3 regions of the Methylobacterium sp. EM32 genome follow, and region 3 is predicted to be linked to each of the others. Evidence: predicted binding sites of a transcription regulator. Region 3 holds the regulator's gene; each other region holds the start of a gene.
The links. Region 3 encodes LexA, which represses DNA repair genes until DNA is damaged. Its sites were predicted from a motif close to TGTTCNNNNTGTGTTCNG; they were not measured.
Positions count from the first base shown of each region.

Region 1: dinB (DNA polymerase IV) is a predicted target of LexA. The motif match lies at 1,506-1,523, and genes of this name have one in related genera.
Region 2: ABZT49_RS11435 (putative DNA modification/repair radical SAM protein) is a predicted target of LexA. The motif match lies at 4,412-4,429, and genes of this name have one in related genera.

Region 1 covers NZ_JBEXZS010000114.1:38,795-41,501, forward strand. The annotation lists gene dinB (DNA polymerase IV) at 377-1,444, opposite strand; gene ABZT49_RS16205 (SDR family oxidoreductase) at 2,024-2,707, opposite strand, start outside.
Region 2 covers NZ_JBEXZS010000078.1:4,326-11,171, forward strand. The annotation lists gene ABZT49_RS11410 (LysR family transcriptional regulator) at 1-640, opposite strand, end outside; gene ABZT49_RS11415 (DSD1 family PLP-dependent enzyme) at 745-1,896, shown strand; gene ABZT49_RS11420 (RidA family protein) at 1,906-2,298, shown strand; gene ABZT49_RS11425 (Gfo/Idh/MocA family oxidoreductase) at 2,542-3,900, opposite strand; gene ABZT49_RS11430 (hypothetical protein) at 4,085-4,294, opposite strand; gene ABZT49_RS11435 (putative DNA modification/repair radical SAM protein) at 4,447-5,658, shown strand; gene ABZT49_RS11440 (UdgX family uracil-DNA binding protein) at 5,659-6,846, shown strand, end outside.
Region 3 covers NZ_JBEXZS010000062.1:12,284-19,129, reverse strand. The annotation lists gene ABZT49_RS09445 (molybdopterin-dependent oxidoreductase) at 1-1,005, shown strand, start outside; gene ABZT49_RS09440 (NCS2 family permease) at 996-2,336, shown strand; gene lexA (transcriptional repressor LexA) at 2,430-3,182, opposite strand; gene ABZT49_RS09430 (hypothetical protein) at 3,371-3,652, opposite strand; gene uvrB (excinuclease ABC subunit UvrB) at 4,008-6,791, opposite strand.

The DNA of each region.
Region 1 (2,707 bases), on a different contig from region 3:
TGATGGCGGTTTGGTTCTGCAAATGCCGAGAAGAGAGTCGCGGAAGCTGATCGAGCAGCTCAGACCCGATAGTGCATCGATGAAGGCGAATGCACTCTTGCAGCCTATGACCGACTGCCCAGGTCCCCTCCCCTTCCGCTCCGCGGGTACGCCCGCAACCATGTGCAGGTACGTGACCATGCCTCAATGGACCCGAACCATGCCTCCAACGGACATGCAGACGGTCGCACACTGAAATCTTGACAGTGCTCGCAGCCAGCATGCCACCTGTTCGGTAGGCGCCAGGAGTTCGCCCCCGGCTTGTTCTGGGAAGTCAGGTCCGCGACGAACCTTACAAGCCCCGTCGCGCCGGTGGCGCGTTGGACGTCCGACCTTGTCACAAGGAAAGATCGAGCTGCTGTGCCTCGTCATCACCGGACGGTGCCTGCAGCGAAGAGAGCCCTGCACCGATCAGCCGCACGCTCCGGCGCAAGGGAAATGCCTCGCGCAGCAGGCCGAGGCTGACCCCTTCCAGCGTCGCGCGGTCCTCCAGCGCAACCGGCAGCGAACGCGCCCGGGTGATCTGGGCAAAGTCCGAGAACTTCAGCTTAAGCGTGACGGTGCGCGCCACAACTGCCTTCGCGGTGGCCACCGCCCACACCTTGTCGAGGCATGGCTGTAGGCGCTCGGCGAGCACCGCGTACTCGCTCGTATCCTGCGAGAACGTCGTTTCTGCGCCGATCGATTTGCGCTCGCGGTGCGCCCGCACCGGTCGCTCGTCGATGCCACGCGCCACTTGGTGATAGTAGTCGCCCGCGCTGCCGAAGGCCGCCCGCAACTCGTCGAGTGAGCGTGCCTTGAGATCGGCGCCGGTCTGAATACCCAGGCGCCACATCTTCGCCTCGGTCGCCGGTCCGACGCCGCGAAACTGGCCGATGGGGAGACCCTCGACGAAGCTCGGCCCCATCGCCGGTGTGATGACGAACAGCGCGTCGGGCTTCCTGTGGTCAGAGGCAACCTTGGCCAAAAACTTGTTGTAGGACACGCCCGCCGAAGCGACGAGCCCAGTTCGAGCGAGGATCGTGGCGCGGATGTCCCTCGCGACCTCGGTCGCGGTCGGCAGGCCCTTCAGGTTCTCAGTGACGTCGAGGTACGCCTCGTCGAGCGCCACCGGCTCGATAACAGGCGTGTGCTCCTCGAACACAGCACGGATCTCGGACGAGACGGCCTTGTAGGCATCGAAGCGGGGCCGCACGAACACGAGGTCGGGACAGAGCCGGCGCGCGGTGGCCGACGGCATGGCCGAGCGGACACCGAAGCGCCGTGCCTCGTAGCTCGCTGCCATCACAACGCCGCGCTCGCGCGAGCCGCCCACCGCCAGCGGCCGATCCCGCAAGCTTGGGTCGTCGCGCTGCTCGACGGAGGCATAGAACGCGTCCATGTCGATGTGGATGATCTTGCGCATGGGCGTGGAGCTGAAACCGCATCCCCTGTTGGCGACACGCGCGCGGTGCCAACTGCCTCGAAGTTCAGCGTTTGTTCCTGCTCAAGCATGTGCGGTCAAGGGGCCGTAGGCCGATACCAACCCGGATCGGCGCTTCAGTCCTCAACAGCCAGTGTCCAAAAAACCTGACAGGCAATCGAATGCCTGGAAAACGCTCGGAACCGAGCTTTCGCCTCGCGCGCCGCGAGGGACAGCTTAGTGTCACTGTCTGCAAGACCCTCTCATCGTCATCGGTCCCCTCCCCTGCCCTGGCATATTTCCAGCCGCCACACGCAAGGCAGTGACGATGTTGCGGCGGAGCAGGGGCATGGATGCTGCGCAGTTCTTTGGCGGCGACCGAACCGCCCGCATGATGTCGGAGGCCACACCTCGGTCCGTTCGGCTCCGCGCCACTTCCGGACCTTCGAACAGGGCCGTTAGAATGGCCGCTTAGCCTCCGAAAGCTGCTATTGGCATGGAATGGCAGGTCCCGGCGGCCACAACGTCCTCCGTTGCAGGCGAGCCGGCCGAAGCGGACACGCTGAAACTGCTATTCAGAAACTATACCTGTCGCATCCCGCCATCGACGCATAGTTCGGCACCAGCGACGAAACTCGCCTCGTCGCTTAGGAGGAACAGCGTGGCCGCCGCCACCTCCTCGGGACGCGCCATGCGGCCCAGTGGGATCGGCGCGATTAGTGCGGCCCGCCCCTCCTCAGGTACGCTCGCCATCATGGTGGTGTCGGTTGGGCCGGGGGCCACCACGTTCACACGGATACCCTGCGGGGCCAGTTCCGCTGTCCATGTGCGCGCGTAGGAGCGTAGGGCCGCCTTCGTCGCGGCGTAGGTTCCGTAAGGCGAAACGCCCATGACATCAGCGATAGACCCCATCAACACGACCGACCCACCCCGCCCCATCGCGCTCAGCGCCGCCTGCAACCCGAAGACAGCACCACGGACGTTGACCGCAAAGTGCCGGTCGAAATGCTCGGGCGTTCCGTCGCGCAGGGTTGCCGGTTCCGAGATGCCCGCGTTGAGGACCAACGCATCGATCCGTCCATACGCCTCCCGCACCGTCTCCACGACGCGGTGCAAGTCCTCTTGTAGGGCCGCGTCCGCAACTAGACCCCGTGCACCACGCCCGATCCTCGCGGCGGCGGCCTCGATATCGTCGGCGCGCCGCCCGGTGAGCACGACCGACGCGCCCTCGACCGCCAGCCGCTCGGCAACCGCGAGGCCGATCCC
Region 2 (6,846 bases), on a different contig from region 3:
GCGCCTCCGCACCGTCGCGGCGGAAGCGCCACAGGGTGACGTCCTCGTCGTTCTCGCGCAGAGCGATGCAGGCATGGGCGCGCAGGTCGGCCGGGCCGGCCGGCGTGCCGCTTGCGGCGAGATAAGCGGGCGCGGCACAGACGACGCGGTCGTTGGGGGCGAGGCGCCGGGCGATCAGTCCGGGCGCGGCTTGCGCGATCCCGCCGACATGGATCGCGAGGTCGAAGGTGCCGGCCGGCACGCCGCCGAGGCGGTCGGAGAGCGTCAGGTCGAGGGCGACTTCCGGGTGCGCCGCCTGAAAGGCCGCGGCGACCGGGGCGACGTGGCGGCGGCCGAAGCCGAGCGGCGCCACGATCCGCAGGTGGCCGACCACCTGCCCGCGCCGGGCGGCCAGGGCCTCGTCGAGCTCGGCCAGTGAGGCAAGAATCTCGCGGCCGCGCTCGGCGAGCAATTCGCCCTCGTCGGTCAGCGCGAGGTGGCGCCCGGCCCGGTCGACGAGATGCACGCCGAGCCGCTCCTCGAGGGCGCGCAGGCGCTGCGTGACCGCCGGCGGCGACACGTCGAGGGCCCGCGACGCGGCGGCGAGGGAGGGCGCCTCGGCCACGGCGAGGAAGAAGCGGACGTCGTCGGTCGCGAGCATTAAGCCGTAGCTTAATGCAGTAGGCAGGCGGCGTTAATGGCGTTGCCCACCGTTCCATGGTCTTCACGGGGAAACGACGCGATCACGGCGAGCGCAGAAGACCCATGCCCGAGACGAGCCGGACCCCCCTGGACTACCTGGAGACCCCCTGCCTCCTCCTCGACGAGGCGCGGCTGCGTGCCAACGTCGCGCGGATGCGTGCCCACCTCGACGGCCTCGGCGTCGCGCTCCGGCCACACCTGAAGACCGCCAAGTCCCTCGACGTCGCCCGCATCGCGATGGTCTCGGGCTCCGGCCCGGCGACGGTCTCCACCTTGCGCGAGGCGGAGTACTTCGCGGCCGGCGGCGTGCGCGACATGATCTACGCCGTCGGCATCACCCCGGCGAAGCTGCCGCGGGTCGCCGCGATCCGGGCCGGCGGCGCCGACCTCGCGATCATCCTCGACAGCGTCGAGCAGGCGCAAGCCGTGGCCGAGCACGCCCGCGCCAGCGGCGACGCCGTGCCGGCGCTGATCGAGGTCGATGCCGACGGCCACCGCTCCGGCGTCGCGCCGGGCGATTCTGACACCCTGGCGGCGATCGGCCGGCGGCTGACCGCCGGCGGCGCGGCCCTGCGCGGCGTCCTGCTGCATGCCGGCGACAGCTACGCCCTGAGCGATCCCGCCGCGCTCGCGGCGGCGGCGGAGGCCGAGCGGGTCGCGGCGGTGACGGCGGCCGGGGCGCTCCGGGCGGCCGGGCTGCCCTGCCCGGTGGTCAGCGTCGGCTCGACCCCGACCGCGCGCTTCGCCCGCGACCTCACCGGTATCACCGAGGTTCGCGCCGGCGTATTCATGCTCGGCGACCTGTTTCAGGCCGGCGTCGGCTCGGTCGCGGTCGAGGACATCGCCCTCTCGGTGCTCGCCACGGTGATCGGCCACCAGCGGGCGAAGGGCTGGATCGTCGTCGATGCCGGCTGGATGGCGCTTTCGCGCGATCGCGGCACGGCGCGTCAGGCGGTCGATCAGGGCTACGGCGTGGTCTGCGACGCGGCCGGGCGGCCCTATCCCGACCTGATCGTCCGCGACGCCAACCAGGAGCACGGCATCCTGGCGCTGCGGCCGGGCTCGGGCGCGGCGCTGCCGGATCTTCCGATCGGCGCGCAGGTCCGCATCCTGCCGAACCACGCCTGCGCGACGGGGGCGCAGCACGACCGCTACCACGTCCTCGACGGGGCGGGCCGCGTCGCGGCGGAATGGCCCCGCATCAACGGCTGGTAGGAGACACCCATGACCGAGTCGATCACCCGCATCGCCACCGCCGCCGCGCCGGCGCCGGCCGGGCATTACGCGCAAGGCACCGCCTGGCGCGACCTCGTCTTCGTCTCAGGGCAACTCGCCGCCCGGCCCGACGGCAGCCACACCGCCGACCAGCCGTTCGACGTGCAGGTGCGCCAGGCGCTGGCGAGCCTGCTCGCCATCCTGGCGGAGGCGGGCAGCGGGCCGGAGCATATCCTGCGGGTGACCGCCTACATCGTCGGCGTCGAGCACTGGCCGGACTTCAACCGGGTCTATGCCGAGATGCTGGGGGAGGCGCGGCCGGCCCGCACGGTGGTGCCGGTGCCGGAGCTGCACCACGGATATTTGGTAGAGGTCGAGGCGATCGCGGTCAGGGGCGGGTGAAACACCGGCTTCTCGGCTCACGCGTTCGGCTTCCCACCTCACAGGGTCATCCCGGGGCTCGGCGAAGCCGAGAACCCGGGATCCATAAACGCTGACGATGCCGGACAGGGTGACCGGCCTTCCGCCTCTTCTTGAGACGTCAGCGGTTATGGATCCCGGGTTCCGCTTCGCGGCCCCGGGATGACCCGGAGAGTGAAAGGACCGTAGCGGGAGCCGAACACTCCCGCGGGTCAGGCTGCCGCCTCAGCCGGCATCCTCCGGCTCCGGGCCGCGGGTCAGGTCGAGGGCCTTGCCCGATGAGTCCTTGGCCTGCCCTTCGCCCTTGCCGTCACCCTTGCCCACGATCCGCTCCGGCGGCTTCAGCGCCACGGTGGCGCCGGTGCGGGCGGCCTCGTAGATCGCCTCCATCAGGATCTGGTCCTGCAGGCCTTCCTCGCCGGGCGTGCGCGGCGTGCGGTTCTCGAGGAGGCAGGTCGCGAAATGATCGATCTCGAGGGCGAACTGGTTCTTCTCGCTCAGCACCCGCTCCTCCTTCGCCTCGGCCTTGCCCTCGCGGTGATTCAGGAACAGCCGCTGGCCCTGATACGCGAAGGCGTTCTGGAGCTGGATCGCGCCGCCCTCGGCCTGGACGGTGAGCGAGCGGGTCTCGTGCGCCCCGTAGCTGGTGGAGCAGAGCGCCAGCGCGCCGGAGGGGAAGCGCAGGGTGAAGGCCACCGTCTCCTCGACCTCGCGATAGAGCGGATCGTCCGAGGAGTGCACCTGCGCCTGGACCGAGACCGGCTCCTCGCCCATCAGCGCCCGCACGCCGTTGAGGCAGTAGAGCCCGATATCCGGCAGCGCGCCGCCGCCGGCGAGCGCCTTCTTCATCCGCCACTGCTCGGGCAGGCTCATGGTCTGCGTGTTGGTTGCCTCGATCAGCTTGACCTTGCCGTATTTGGCGCTCCGCACCAGCCGCACGACCTCGCGGTTGTAGGGCTCGTACTGGCAGCGATAGGCGATCATCAGCTTCACGTTAGCCTGGGCGCAGGCATCGATCATCGCCCGCGCCTCCGCGGCGGACGACGCCATCGGCTTCTCGCACAGCACGTGCTTGCCGGCGCCGGCCGCAGCGATGACCTGGTCGCGGTGGAGCGCGTTCGGGGTGACGATATAGACCGCCTTCACCTCCGGGTTGCGGGCGAGCGCGTCCCAGCCATCGTAGCCGTAGACCGCCTCGGGCCTGATCCCGTGCTGCGCCGCCACCGCCTTCGCCTTCTCGGGCGAGCCCGACATCAGGGCGACGAGCTTCGCCTTCCGACACTCGGCGAGCGCGGGAAGAATCTCCTCCAGCGACAGCCGGCCGAGGCCGACGACCGCGAAGCCGATCCGCTCGCCCGGCGGCAGCGGGGCCGGCGGCGGCGCCGAGGGCCGGTCGGACGGACCGCGCCAATTCGGGAACGTCACCTTGCCGTTCTCGACCTTGCCGGTATCAACCGGCCGCTCGGGACCGGGCACCCCCGACCCCGATGCCGCTTGCGCCGCCGCGCCGCCGAGCCCGACCAGGGTGGCGCCGCCGGCCATCATCAGGCTCCGGCGCGAGAGGGCGGTGACATCGTCCGGCATCGGGCAACCATCCGTTGAGGGCAGAGAGCCTGCGCAACGTGTCGGGGGTGGCGGGGTTCCGCTGCCGCTACGCCCGGCTGGACCGCGCGACAACGGCTCTGGCGATGCCTCTCGAGACCTCTGCCATGCAGAAAGGCCGGCCCTCCCGGACCGGCCTTCCCAAAAACTCAGATCGTCGAAGCGCTCACTCGCCCGCCATCATCTCCGGCGAAAAGTGCCCGCACCAATCCTGGGCCGAGACCACCGGCCACAGGCCGTGCCCTTGCGGCTCCGGCTGGCTCACCGGCGGGTTGAAGCGGCACAGGCCTTCCTCGCCCTGGGCGGCGGCGCCGTTCAGCTTGTGGTCGTCGAAGTAGCGGCAGCTGCGGCAGTTCGCGGACGGGTTCGTCGCCATGCGGCATCTCCTTGCGAATTAGAAAACTTCCAATCGAGCAGTCAACGACCGGTCCGGCGGCGGGTTCCCGGGCTAGCCGATGCGGCTTTCGACCACGGGGCATCCGCCGCTTCGGTCTTGAACAAATCAGGAACGAGAGCCAGGTTGCGGGCATGGACGATGCCCTGAAGAAGAAGCTCACAGTGCTCGCCGACGCGGCGAAGTACGATGCCTCCTGCGCCTCGTCGGGAGCGCGGAAGCGCAAGGCGGAGGCCGGCGGCCTCGGCTCCACCACGGGGGCCGGCATCTGCCACGCCTACACGCCGGACGGGCGCTGCGTCTCGCTCCTGAAGATCCTGCTCACCAATTACTGCCTCTTCGACTGCGCCTATTGCGTCAACCGCCGCTCCTCGAACGTCCGGCGGGCGAAGTTCTCGGTCGACGAGGTGGTGACGCTGACGGTCGAGTTCTACAAGCGCAACTACATCGAGGGGCTGTTTCTCTCCTCCGGGATCATCCGCTCGCCCGACCACACGATGGAGCAGCTGATCCGGGTGGCGAAGAGCTTACGCCAGCGGCACGGCTTTCGCGGCTACATCCACCTGAAGACCATTCCCGAGGCGAGCCCGTGGCTGATCGAGCAGGCCGGCCTCTACGCCGACCGGCTCTCGATCAACCTGGAGCTGCCGACCGAGGCGAGCCTGGAGCGGCTGGCGCCGGAGAAGGACGGCGCCGCGATCCAGACCGCGATGGGCCAGATGGGCGAGCGCATCCTGCAGGCGAAGGAGGAGAAGCGCCGCTTCGCCCCCGCCGGCCAGTCGACGCAGGTGATCGTCGGGGCCGATGCCAGCACCGACGAATCGCTGATCCGCACCAGCGCCCGCCTCTACGACCATTACGGCCTGAAGCGGATCTACTACTCGGCCTTCAGCCCGATCCCCGACGCCGCCTCGATCCTGCCGAGCAAATCCCCGCCGCTCCAGCGCGAGCACCGGCTCTACCAGGCCGACTGGCTGATGCGGTACTACGCCTTCTCGCCCGACGACGTGGCGGGGGCGACCGAGTCCGGCATGCTCGCCCTCGACGTCGATCCCAAGCTCGCCTGGGCCCTGAAGAACCGCGAGCGCTTCCCCGTCGACGTCAACCGGGCCGACCGGGAGATGCTCCTGCGGGTGCCGGGCCTCGGCGTGCGGGCGGTCGACAAGATCGTGGCGGCGCGCCGGCACGCGACCTTGCGCCTCGACGACGTCGCCCGCCTGACCTCCGGCCTGAAGCGCGCCCGGCCGTTCCTGGTCGCGGCCGATTACGCGCCGACCCGCCTCACCGACCGGCTCGACCTGCGCGCCCGTCTCGCCGAGCCCCCGCGCCAGCTGAGCCTGTTCTAGATGCGGCCCCGCACGATCCGCCTGGCGCCCGGCGCCGACCTCGACGGGTTTCGCGCGGCGATCCGGCACCTCGTCCCGGCGGGGGTGGCGCCGGAGGCGGTGACCTGGGTCGAGGGCGAAGCGGCCTCGCTGTTTCCCGAGGACGAGGCGGGCGCGCCCGGCCCGGCCCTCGCCCTGCCCCGGGCGGTGGCGGCCCTGGTGGCGCCGGTCGTCATGCACCGCGATCCCGAGCGCTACGGCCTGCTCCACCGGCTGATCTGGCGGGTGGCGGAAGGAGAGCGGCATCTCGCCGAGGTGGCGAGCGACCCGCTGGTCCATCGCCTGGCTCTCATGCGCAAGGCGGTGGCGCGCGACCTGCACAAGATGCACGCCTTCCTGCGCTTCCGCCGCGCCGGATCGGGGGAGGGCGGGCGCGAGCGCTTCGCCGCCTGGTTCGAGCCCGAGCACCACATCCTGGCGGAGGCAGCACCCTTCTTCTCCGCGCGCTTCCCCTCTTTCGACTGGTCGATCCTGACACCGGACGGCTCGGCCCACTGGGACGGCCGCGCCTTGCGCTTCGGGCCGCCGGGGCGGCGCGAGGACGTGCCGGATGAGGACGCGTTCGAAGCCGGCTGGACCGACTATTATTCCAGTACCTTCAACCCCGCCCGTACCAACCTGGCGGCGATGCGGGCCGAGATGCCGAAGAAGTACTGGCACAACATGCCCGAGACGGCGGCGATCCCCGGCCTGGTGCGGGAGGCCGGCCGGCGGGTCGGGGAGATGATCGCCCGGGCGCCCGAGGCGCCGGTCAAGCGCGTGCCGGCCCGGGCGCTCGCCGCGATGGCGGCGCAGGAACCCGCCTCCCTCGACGCGCTGAACGCGGTGATCCGCGCCTCGGCGCCGCTGGTGCCGGGCGCGACGCAGGCCGTGCTCGGCGAGGGACCGCTCGGGGCGGCGATCGCCTTCGTGGGCGAGCAGCCGGGCGACCAGGAGGACCTCCAGGGGCGGCCCTTCGTCGGACCGGCGGGCCAGCTCCTGGCGCGGGCGCTGATTGAAGCGGGGATCGACCGCGACCGGGCCTATCTCACCAATGCGGTCAAGCATTTCAAGTTCGAGCAGCGGGGCAAGCGGCGCATCCACCAGAAGCCGAGTGCCGGCGAAGTCGCGCATTACCGCTGGTGGCTCGACCGCGAGCTCGCCTTCGTG
Region 3 (6,846 bases):
GGCCTCGACCAATGCCTCGACCGGGTCGCCGAGGCCTTGTCCGTGCCCCCTCCCTCAGGGAGGCCGGGCTGGCGCACGGGATCCGGCATGGCCCTGTCGATGATCGACACGATCCCGCCCCGCGGCCACTTCGCGCAAAGCCGCATCGCCCTCGGCAAGGACGGGCACTACGATTTGAGCGTCGGCACGGCCGAGTTCGGCAACGGCACCTCGACGGTGCACGGCCAGATCGCCGCGGAAATCTTGAACACCACGCCGGACCGGATCGCCCTGCGCCAGGGCGACACCGACGCGGTCGGGCACGATACCGGCGCCTATGGCAGCACCGGCATCGTGGTCGCCGGCCAGGCCACCCTGCGCGCCGCAGACAGCCTAGCCGCGGCCTTGCGCGAGCGCGCCGCCGCCCGCCTCGGGGTCGATCCCGCCGCCTGCCGGCTCGACGGCGCGTTCGTCGTCGCGGGCGAGGCGCGTGTTCCGCTCGCCGAGCTCGGCCCGGCGGAGGCGATCGGTCACGCCGACGGTACGCCGCGCTCGGTGGCGTTCAACGTCCAGGGCTTCCAGGTCGCGGTGCATCCGGGAACGGGCGAGGTGCGCATCCTCCGCAGCGTCCACGCGGCGGATGCCGGGCGGGTGATGAACCCGGTTCAGTGCCGCGGCCAGATCGAGGGCGGCGTCGCCCAGGCGCTCGGCGCAGCGCTCTACGAGGATCTGCGGATCGACGGGGAGGGCCGGGTCGCGACCCCGTCGTTGCGCACCTACCACATCCCGGCCATCGCCGACGTGCCGCGCACCGAGGTGATCTTCGCCGACACCCACGACGCGGTCGGGCCGCTCGGCGCCAAATCGATGAGCGAGAGCCCGTTCAACCCCGTGGCGGCGGCGCTCGCCAACGCCATCCGGGACGCGACCGGCGCGCGGCTGACCGCGACGCCCTTCGCACCCGACCGGATCTACCGACAGATCAGCGACGCGACCCAGAGCGGCGAGGAGGAGCAATGGACCTAAAGCGCGACGACCAGCTGGCCCGACCGGGCGGTTTTCTGGAGCGCACCTTCGCGCTCTCGGCCCACGGCACCACCGTGCGCACGGAGCTGCTCGCCGGGCTGACCACCTTCCTGACGATGGCCTACATCGTCTTCGTCAACCCCAACATCCTCGGCGATGCCGGGATGCCGAAGGGCGCGGTGTTCGTCGCCACCTGCCTCGTCGCGGCGATCGGCTCGCTGGTGATGGCGTTCTACGCCAACTACCCGATCGCGCTCGCGCCGGGCATGGGGCTCAACGCCTACTTCGCCTACGTGGTGGTGCTCCAGATGGGCTACACCTGGCAGGCGGCGCTCGGCGCGGTGTTCATCTCCGGCCTGCTCTTCATGGTCGTCACCCTGACGGGCCTGCGCAGGATCATCGTCGAGGGTATCCCGCGCTCGATGCGCATCGCCATCACGGTCGGCATCGGGCTCTTCCTGGCGATCATCGCGCTCAAGAGCGCCGGCGTGGTGGCGGCGAGCCCGGCGACCTTCGTCACCCTCGGCGACCTGCACAAGCCGAGCACGGTGCTGGCGGTTTTGGGCTTCCTGATCGTCGCGGTGCTCTCGGTGCGCAAGGTGCGGGGCGCGCTGCTCGCCGGCATCCTGACGGTCACGGCGTTGAGCTTCATCGTCGCCGACAACACCTTCCAGGGCGTCGCCTCGCTGCCGCCCTCGATCGCCCCGACCCTGTTCGCCCTCGACATCAAAGGCGCGCTGTCGGGCGGGCTGCTCAACGTGATCCTGGTGTTCTTCCTCGTCGAACTGTTCGACGCCACCGGCACGCTGATGGGCGTCGCCAACCGGGCGGGCCTCCTCACCGAGGGCAAGATGGAGCGCCTCGACAAGGCCTTGATGGCGGATTCGTCGTCGATCTTCGTCGGCTCGCTCCTCGGCACGTCGAGCACCACGGCGTATCTCGAGAGCGCGTCGGGCGTCGAGGAGGGCGGCCGCACCGGGCTCACCGCCGCGACCGTGGCGGTTTTATTCCTCGCCTGCCTGTTCTTCGCGCCGCTTGCCGGTTCAGTCCCGGCCTACGCCACGGCGCCGGCCCTGTTCTACGTCGCCTGCCTGATGCTGCACGAACTGGTCGATCTCGACTGGGACGACCTGACCGAGGTACTGCCGGCCTGCGTCACCGCTTTGCTCATGCCCTTCACCTACTCAATCGCCAACGGCGTCGCCTTCGGCTTCATCACCTACGCGGTGATCAAGCTGCTCACCGGCCGCTTCCGCGACGTGAAGCCGGTGGTGTGGGTGATCGCAGGCGTGTTCCTGTTCAAGTTCGTGGCGACGGGCAGCGCGCACTGACGGGCGCTGCCCCTCTCCCGACCCCTGCTGACGCAGGGGCCACCCTCCCCCGCAGAGGGGGAGGGTTTATCCGGCGCCACGTCCAAAAAGGTCTCAGTACTTCCGGACCAAGCTCACCAGCCGGCCCTGGATCCGCACCCGGTCCGGCCCGAGCACCCTCGTCTCGTAGGCCGGGTTGGCGGCCTCCAGCGCGATCGAGGAGCCGCGGCGGCGCAAGCGCTTGAGGGTCGCCTCCTCGTCGTCGATCAGCGCCACGATGATGTCACCGGTATTCGCGGTCTCCTGGCGGCGGATCACCACCAGGTCGCCGTCGAGGATGCCGGCTTCGATCATCGAGTCGCCGCGCACCTCGAGCGCGTAATGCTCGCCGCTGGTGAGGAAGTCCGGCGACATCGCCACCGAGCGGCTCTGGCTCTGGATCGCCGAGATCGGCGTACCGGCGGCGATCCGGCCCATCACCGGCACGCTGACCGATTGGCCGTTCTCGTCCGACGCCGACGCCATGGCGGGGATGCCGGCGGGCCGCTTCGGCTCGTGGGCGCGACCGCCCTCGACCACGCTCGGGTTGAAGCGCACGACCTCGGCGCCGGATCCGTGCCCCACGGGCGCGGCCGCCACGGGCCCGGTCACCGCCTCGGGCAGGCGGATCACCTCGATCGCCCGGGCCCGGTTCGGCAGGCGGCGCAGGAAGCCCCGCTCCTCCAGGGCCGTGATCAGCCGGTGGATGCCCGATTTCGACTTGAGGTCGAGGGCGTCCTTCATCTCGTCGAAGGACGGGGGGACACCCGTCTCGCGCATTCTCTGCTGAATGAAGCGGAGCAGGTCCAACTGCTTACGCGTGAGCATGTGACACTCTCATCCCCGCGCTGGCGCGCTCCGGAAACAAATCGCGAACATGGTAAGCGTTCCGCAAGTGTTCTGCAAGCGGGTCTGGAACTGCGGCGGGAGAACGCAGCAGAGGGGAGAGATCCGGGTCGATTCGAGCGATGTCGGGCAGGCAAACCCGGCCCGTCGCCCGGGAGAACGACGCTCTGCTACCGGCGGGTGGGTGCCGGCCGATGGGTGAAGAGCGGATTCGGCGGCGGCTCCGCGGTCGCGGAGAGCGGCCGGTGGAAGGCGTCTTGCAGGGAATCGACATGGGCCGGGGGAGCGACCGCGCCGTCGCTGCCAGCGGCGGGAGCGGGGGGCTGGCCGGCGATGACCTGGGGCAGCCGCAGGCCGCCGGGGCCGACCGTGGTCTGCGCCGCTTGGGCGAGCGCCGGCACGGGAAGCAGGAGAGCCGTGACGATGCCGGCCCCCAGGATCATCGATGTCATCCGCCGCTCTCCTCTCGTTGAGGGCCGTGTACACGCGAGGGGCCGGAGCGGTTCCACCCGATCCAGACCAACTTGCAGGGGCTGTTCAAGTCGGCAGACCGAATGCAACCCTCCGCGTCATCCCGGGGCCGCGAAAGCGCAACCCGGGATCCATAACCGCTGACATTGGAGAAAGAGGCGGATCGCGCTCGACGTCATCCTGCACCGTCAGCGGCTATGGATCCCGGGTTCTCGGCTGCGCCGAGCCCCGGGATGACACCGAGATTGGTCGACCAGTGTAGCAGATCGACGATGCCGCCGATCAAGCAGGCTCCAGGAGGCAGGTGGGGCGGACAGTCAATCCGGATACAGCCCCTCACCCCCGCCCCTTGCGCCCCTTGTATTTCGGCCGCTGGCCCGGGAAGCCCTGCGTCGAGCGGCCGGTCGGACGCTCGGCGTAGGTGAAGGGCACCTCGCGGTCGGTGCCCGGGCCCATGTCGTCGAGGTCGGGCTCGCGGATGCGGGTGCCCTCGTCGGAGGTGCCCTTGCCGCCGGGGCCGTAGCCCAGGGTCTCGGGACCGCGCCGCTTGCGCTTGGCGCCGAAGCGGCCCGCCTCGCGCTCGACCTCGGCCTGTCCGGCCATCGGGTCGTCGGCGATGGCGAGCTCGGTCGCCTGGAGCCGCTTGAGCTCGTCGCGCAGGCGCGCCGCCTCCTCGAAGTCGAGATCGGCGGCTGCCGTCCGCATCCTTTTCTCGAGGTCGGCCATCACCGCCTTGAGGTTGTGGCCGACCGTCACCGCGGATTTTGCCAGTCCCGTATCGACTTGGACGTGGTCGCGCTCGAAGACGCTCTCCAGGATATCGGCGATGTTGCGCTTCACGCTCTGGGGCGTGATGCCGTGCTCCTCGTTGTAGGCGAGCTGCTTCTTGCGCCGGCGCTCGGTCTCGGCCATCGCCCGGTCCATCGAGCCGGTGACGTGGTCGGCGTAGAGGATGCAGCGGGCGTCGGCGTTGCGGGCAGCGCGGCCGATGGTCTGGATCAGCGAGGTCTCGGAGCGGAGAAACCCCTCCTTGTCGGCGTCGAGGATCGCCACCAGGGCGCATTCTGGGATGTCGAGGCCCTCGCGCAGCAGGTTGATGCCGATCAGGACGTCGAAAGCACCGAGCCGCAGGTCGCGGATGATCTCGATGCGCTCCAGAGTGTCGATGTCGGAGTGCATGTAGCGCACCCGCACGCCGTTCTCGTGCAGGTACTCGGTCAGGTCCTCGGCCATGCGCTTGGTCAGCGTCGTCACCAGCGTGCGGTAGCCGGCCGCCGCCACCTCCTTCACCTCGCCGAGCAGGTCGTCGACCTGGGAGCGGGCCGGGCGCACCTCGATGACGGGATCGACGAGGCCGGTCGGGCGGATGACCTGCTCGGCGAAGACGCCGCCGGTCTGCTCCAGCTCCCACTTCGCCGGCGTCGCCGAGACGTGGATCGATTGCGGGCGCATCGCGTCCCATTCCTCGAACCGCAGGGGGCGGTTGTCGAGGCAGGAGGGCAGACGGAAGCCGTACTCGGCGAGCGTCGCCTTGCGGCGGAAGTCGCCCCGGTACATGCCGCCGATCTGCGAGACCGTGACGTGGCTCTCGTCGGTGAAGACGAGGGCGTTGTCGGGCAGGTACTCGAACAGGGTCGGCGGCGGCTCGCCGGGCTTGCGGCCGGTGAGGTAGCGCGAATAGTTCTCGATGCCGTTGCAGGCGCCGGTCGCTTCGATCATCTCAAGGTCGAAGGTGCAGCGCTGCTCCAGGCGCTGCGCCTCGATCAGCCGGCCCATCCGGGTCAGCTCCTCGACCCGCCACTTCAGCTCGTCCTTGATGCCCTTGACCGCCTGCTGCAGCGTCGGGCGCGGCGTCACGTAGTGGCTGTTGGCGTAGACCTTGACGAACTTGAGCGTGTTCAGGGTCTTGCCGGTGAGCGGATCGAATTCCGAGATCGCCTCGATCTCGTCGCCGAACAGGCCGATGCGCCAGCCGCGATCCTCCAGGTGGGCCGGCCACAGCTCGATCACGTCGCCGCGCACCCGGAAGGTGCCGCGGGCGAAGTCGGACTGGATGCGCTTGTATTGCAGCGCGACGAGGTCGGCGACGAGCTGGCGCTGCTCGATCTTCTCGCCGAGGCTGACCGTGAACGACATCGCCGTGTAGGTCTCGACCGAGCCGATGCCGTAGATGCACGAGACCGAAGCGACGATGATGACGTCGTCGCGCTCCAGGAGCGCCCGGGTGGCGGAGTGGCGCATCCGGTCGATCTGCTCGTTGATCGACGACTCCTTCTCGATGAAGGTGTCGGAGCGCGGCACATAGGCCTCGGGCTGATAATAATCGTAGTACGAGACGAAGTACTCGACGGCATTGTCGGGGAAGAAGCTCTTGAACTCGCCGTAGAGCTGCGCCGCCAGGGTCTTGTTGGGGGCGAGGATCAGGGCCGGCCGCTGGGTCTCCTCGATGACCTTGGCCATCGTGAAGGTCTTGCCGGAACCCGTGACGCCGAGCAGCACCTGGTCGCGCTCGTGTCCCGTCACGCCGGCGACCAGCTCGGCGATGGCGCGCGGCTGGTCGCCGGCCGGGGTGAAGTCGGATTTCAGCCGGAACGGGACGCCGCCCTCGGATTTCTGCGGCCGCTCGGGGCGGTGCGGGCGCCACAGCTCGCCGTTCTTGAACAGCGGGTTGCCCTCGGTGAGGAGCTTGGTCAGCGCGTCGACCGTCGCCGAGACGCCCTCGGTCGCGAGCGATCCGCGCTCCTCCACCGCCTCGCCGTCCGGCTCGCGCAGGCCCAGCGCCTGGGCCAGCGCCGGCTCGACATCGGCCGCGTTGCCGTGCGCGAAGGTGGCCTGCGGCGCCTCGCCGAAGCCGCCTGTGCCTGCGGCCTCCGACCGCTTGCCCTTGCGGGCGGGCTTTGCCGCGACCGCTGCGTTCTTCGCTGCGTCCTGGGCCGCCCCGGCCGCGTCCTTGCGCGGGCGCCCACGCTTCGGCGGCTCGGGCGGCGGCGGTTCCACGACGGGCAGGCGGTCGCGGTTCAGCGCCGGGTTCAGGAGCTCGGCGAGGAACGGGTCGAGCGGCTTCAGCTCGGGCTTCGAGGCCTTGCCGGTCGACAGGCGGAGCTTCTTCGGGGCGGGCATGCCGATGATATGGCAAGCCCTGCCGGGGCCGGAAAGGGCTCAAGTTACCGCAGCT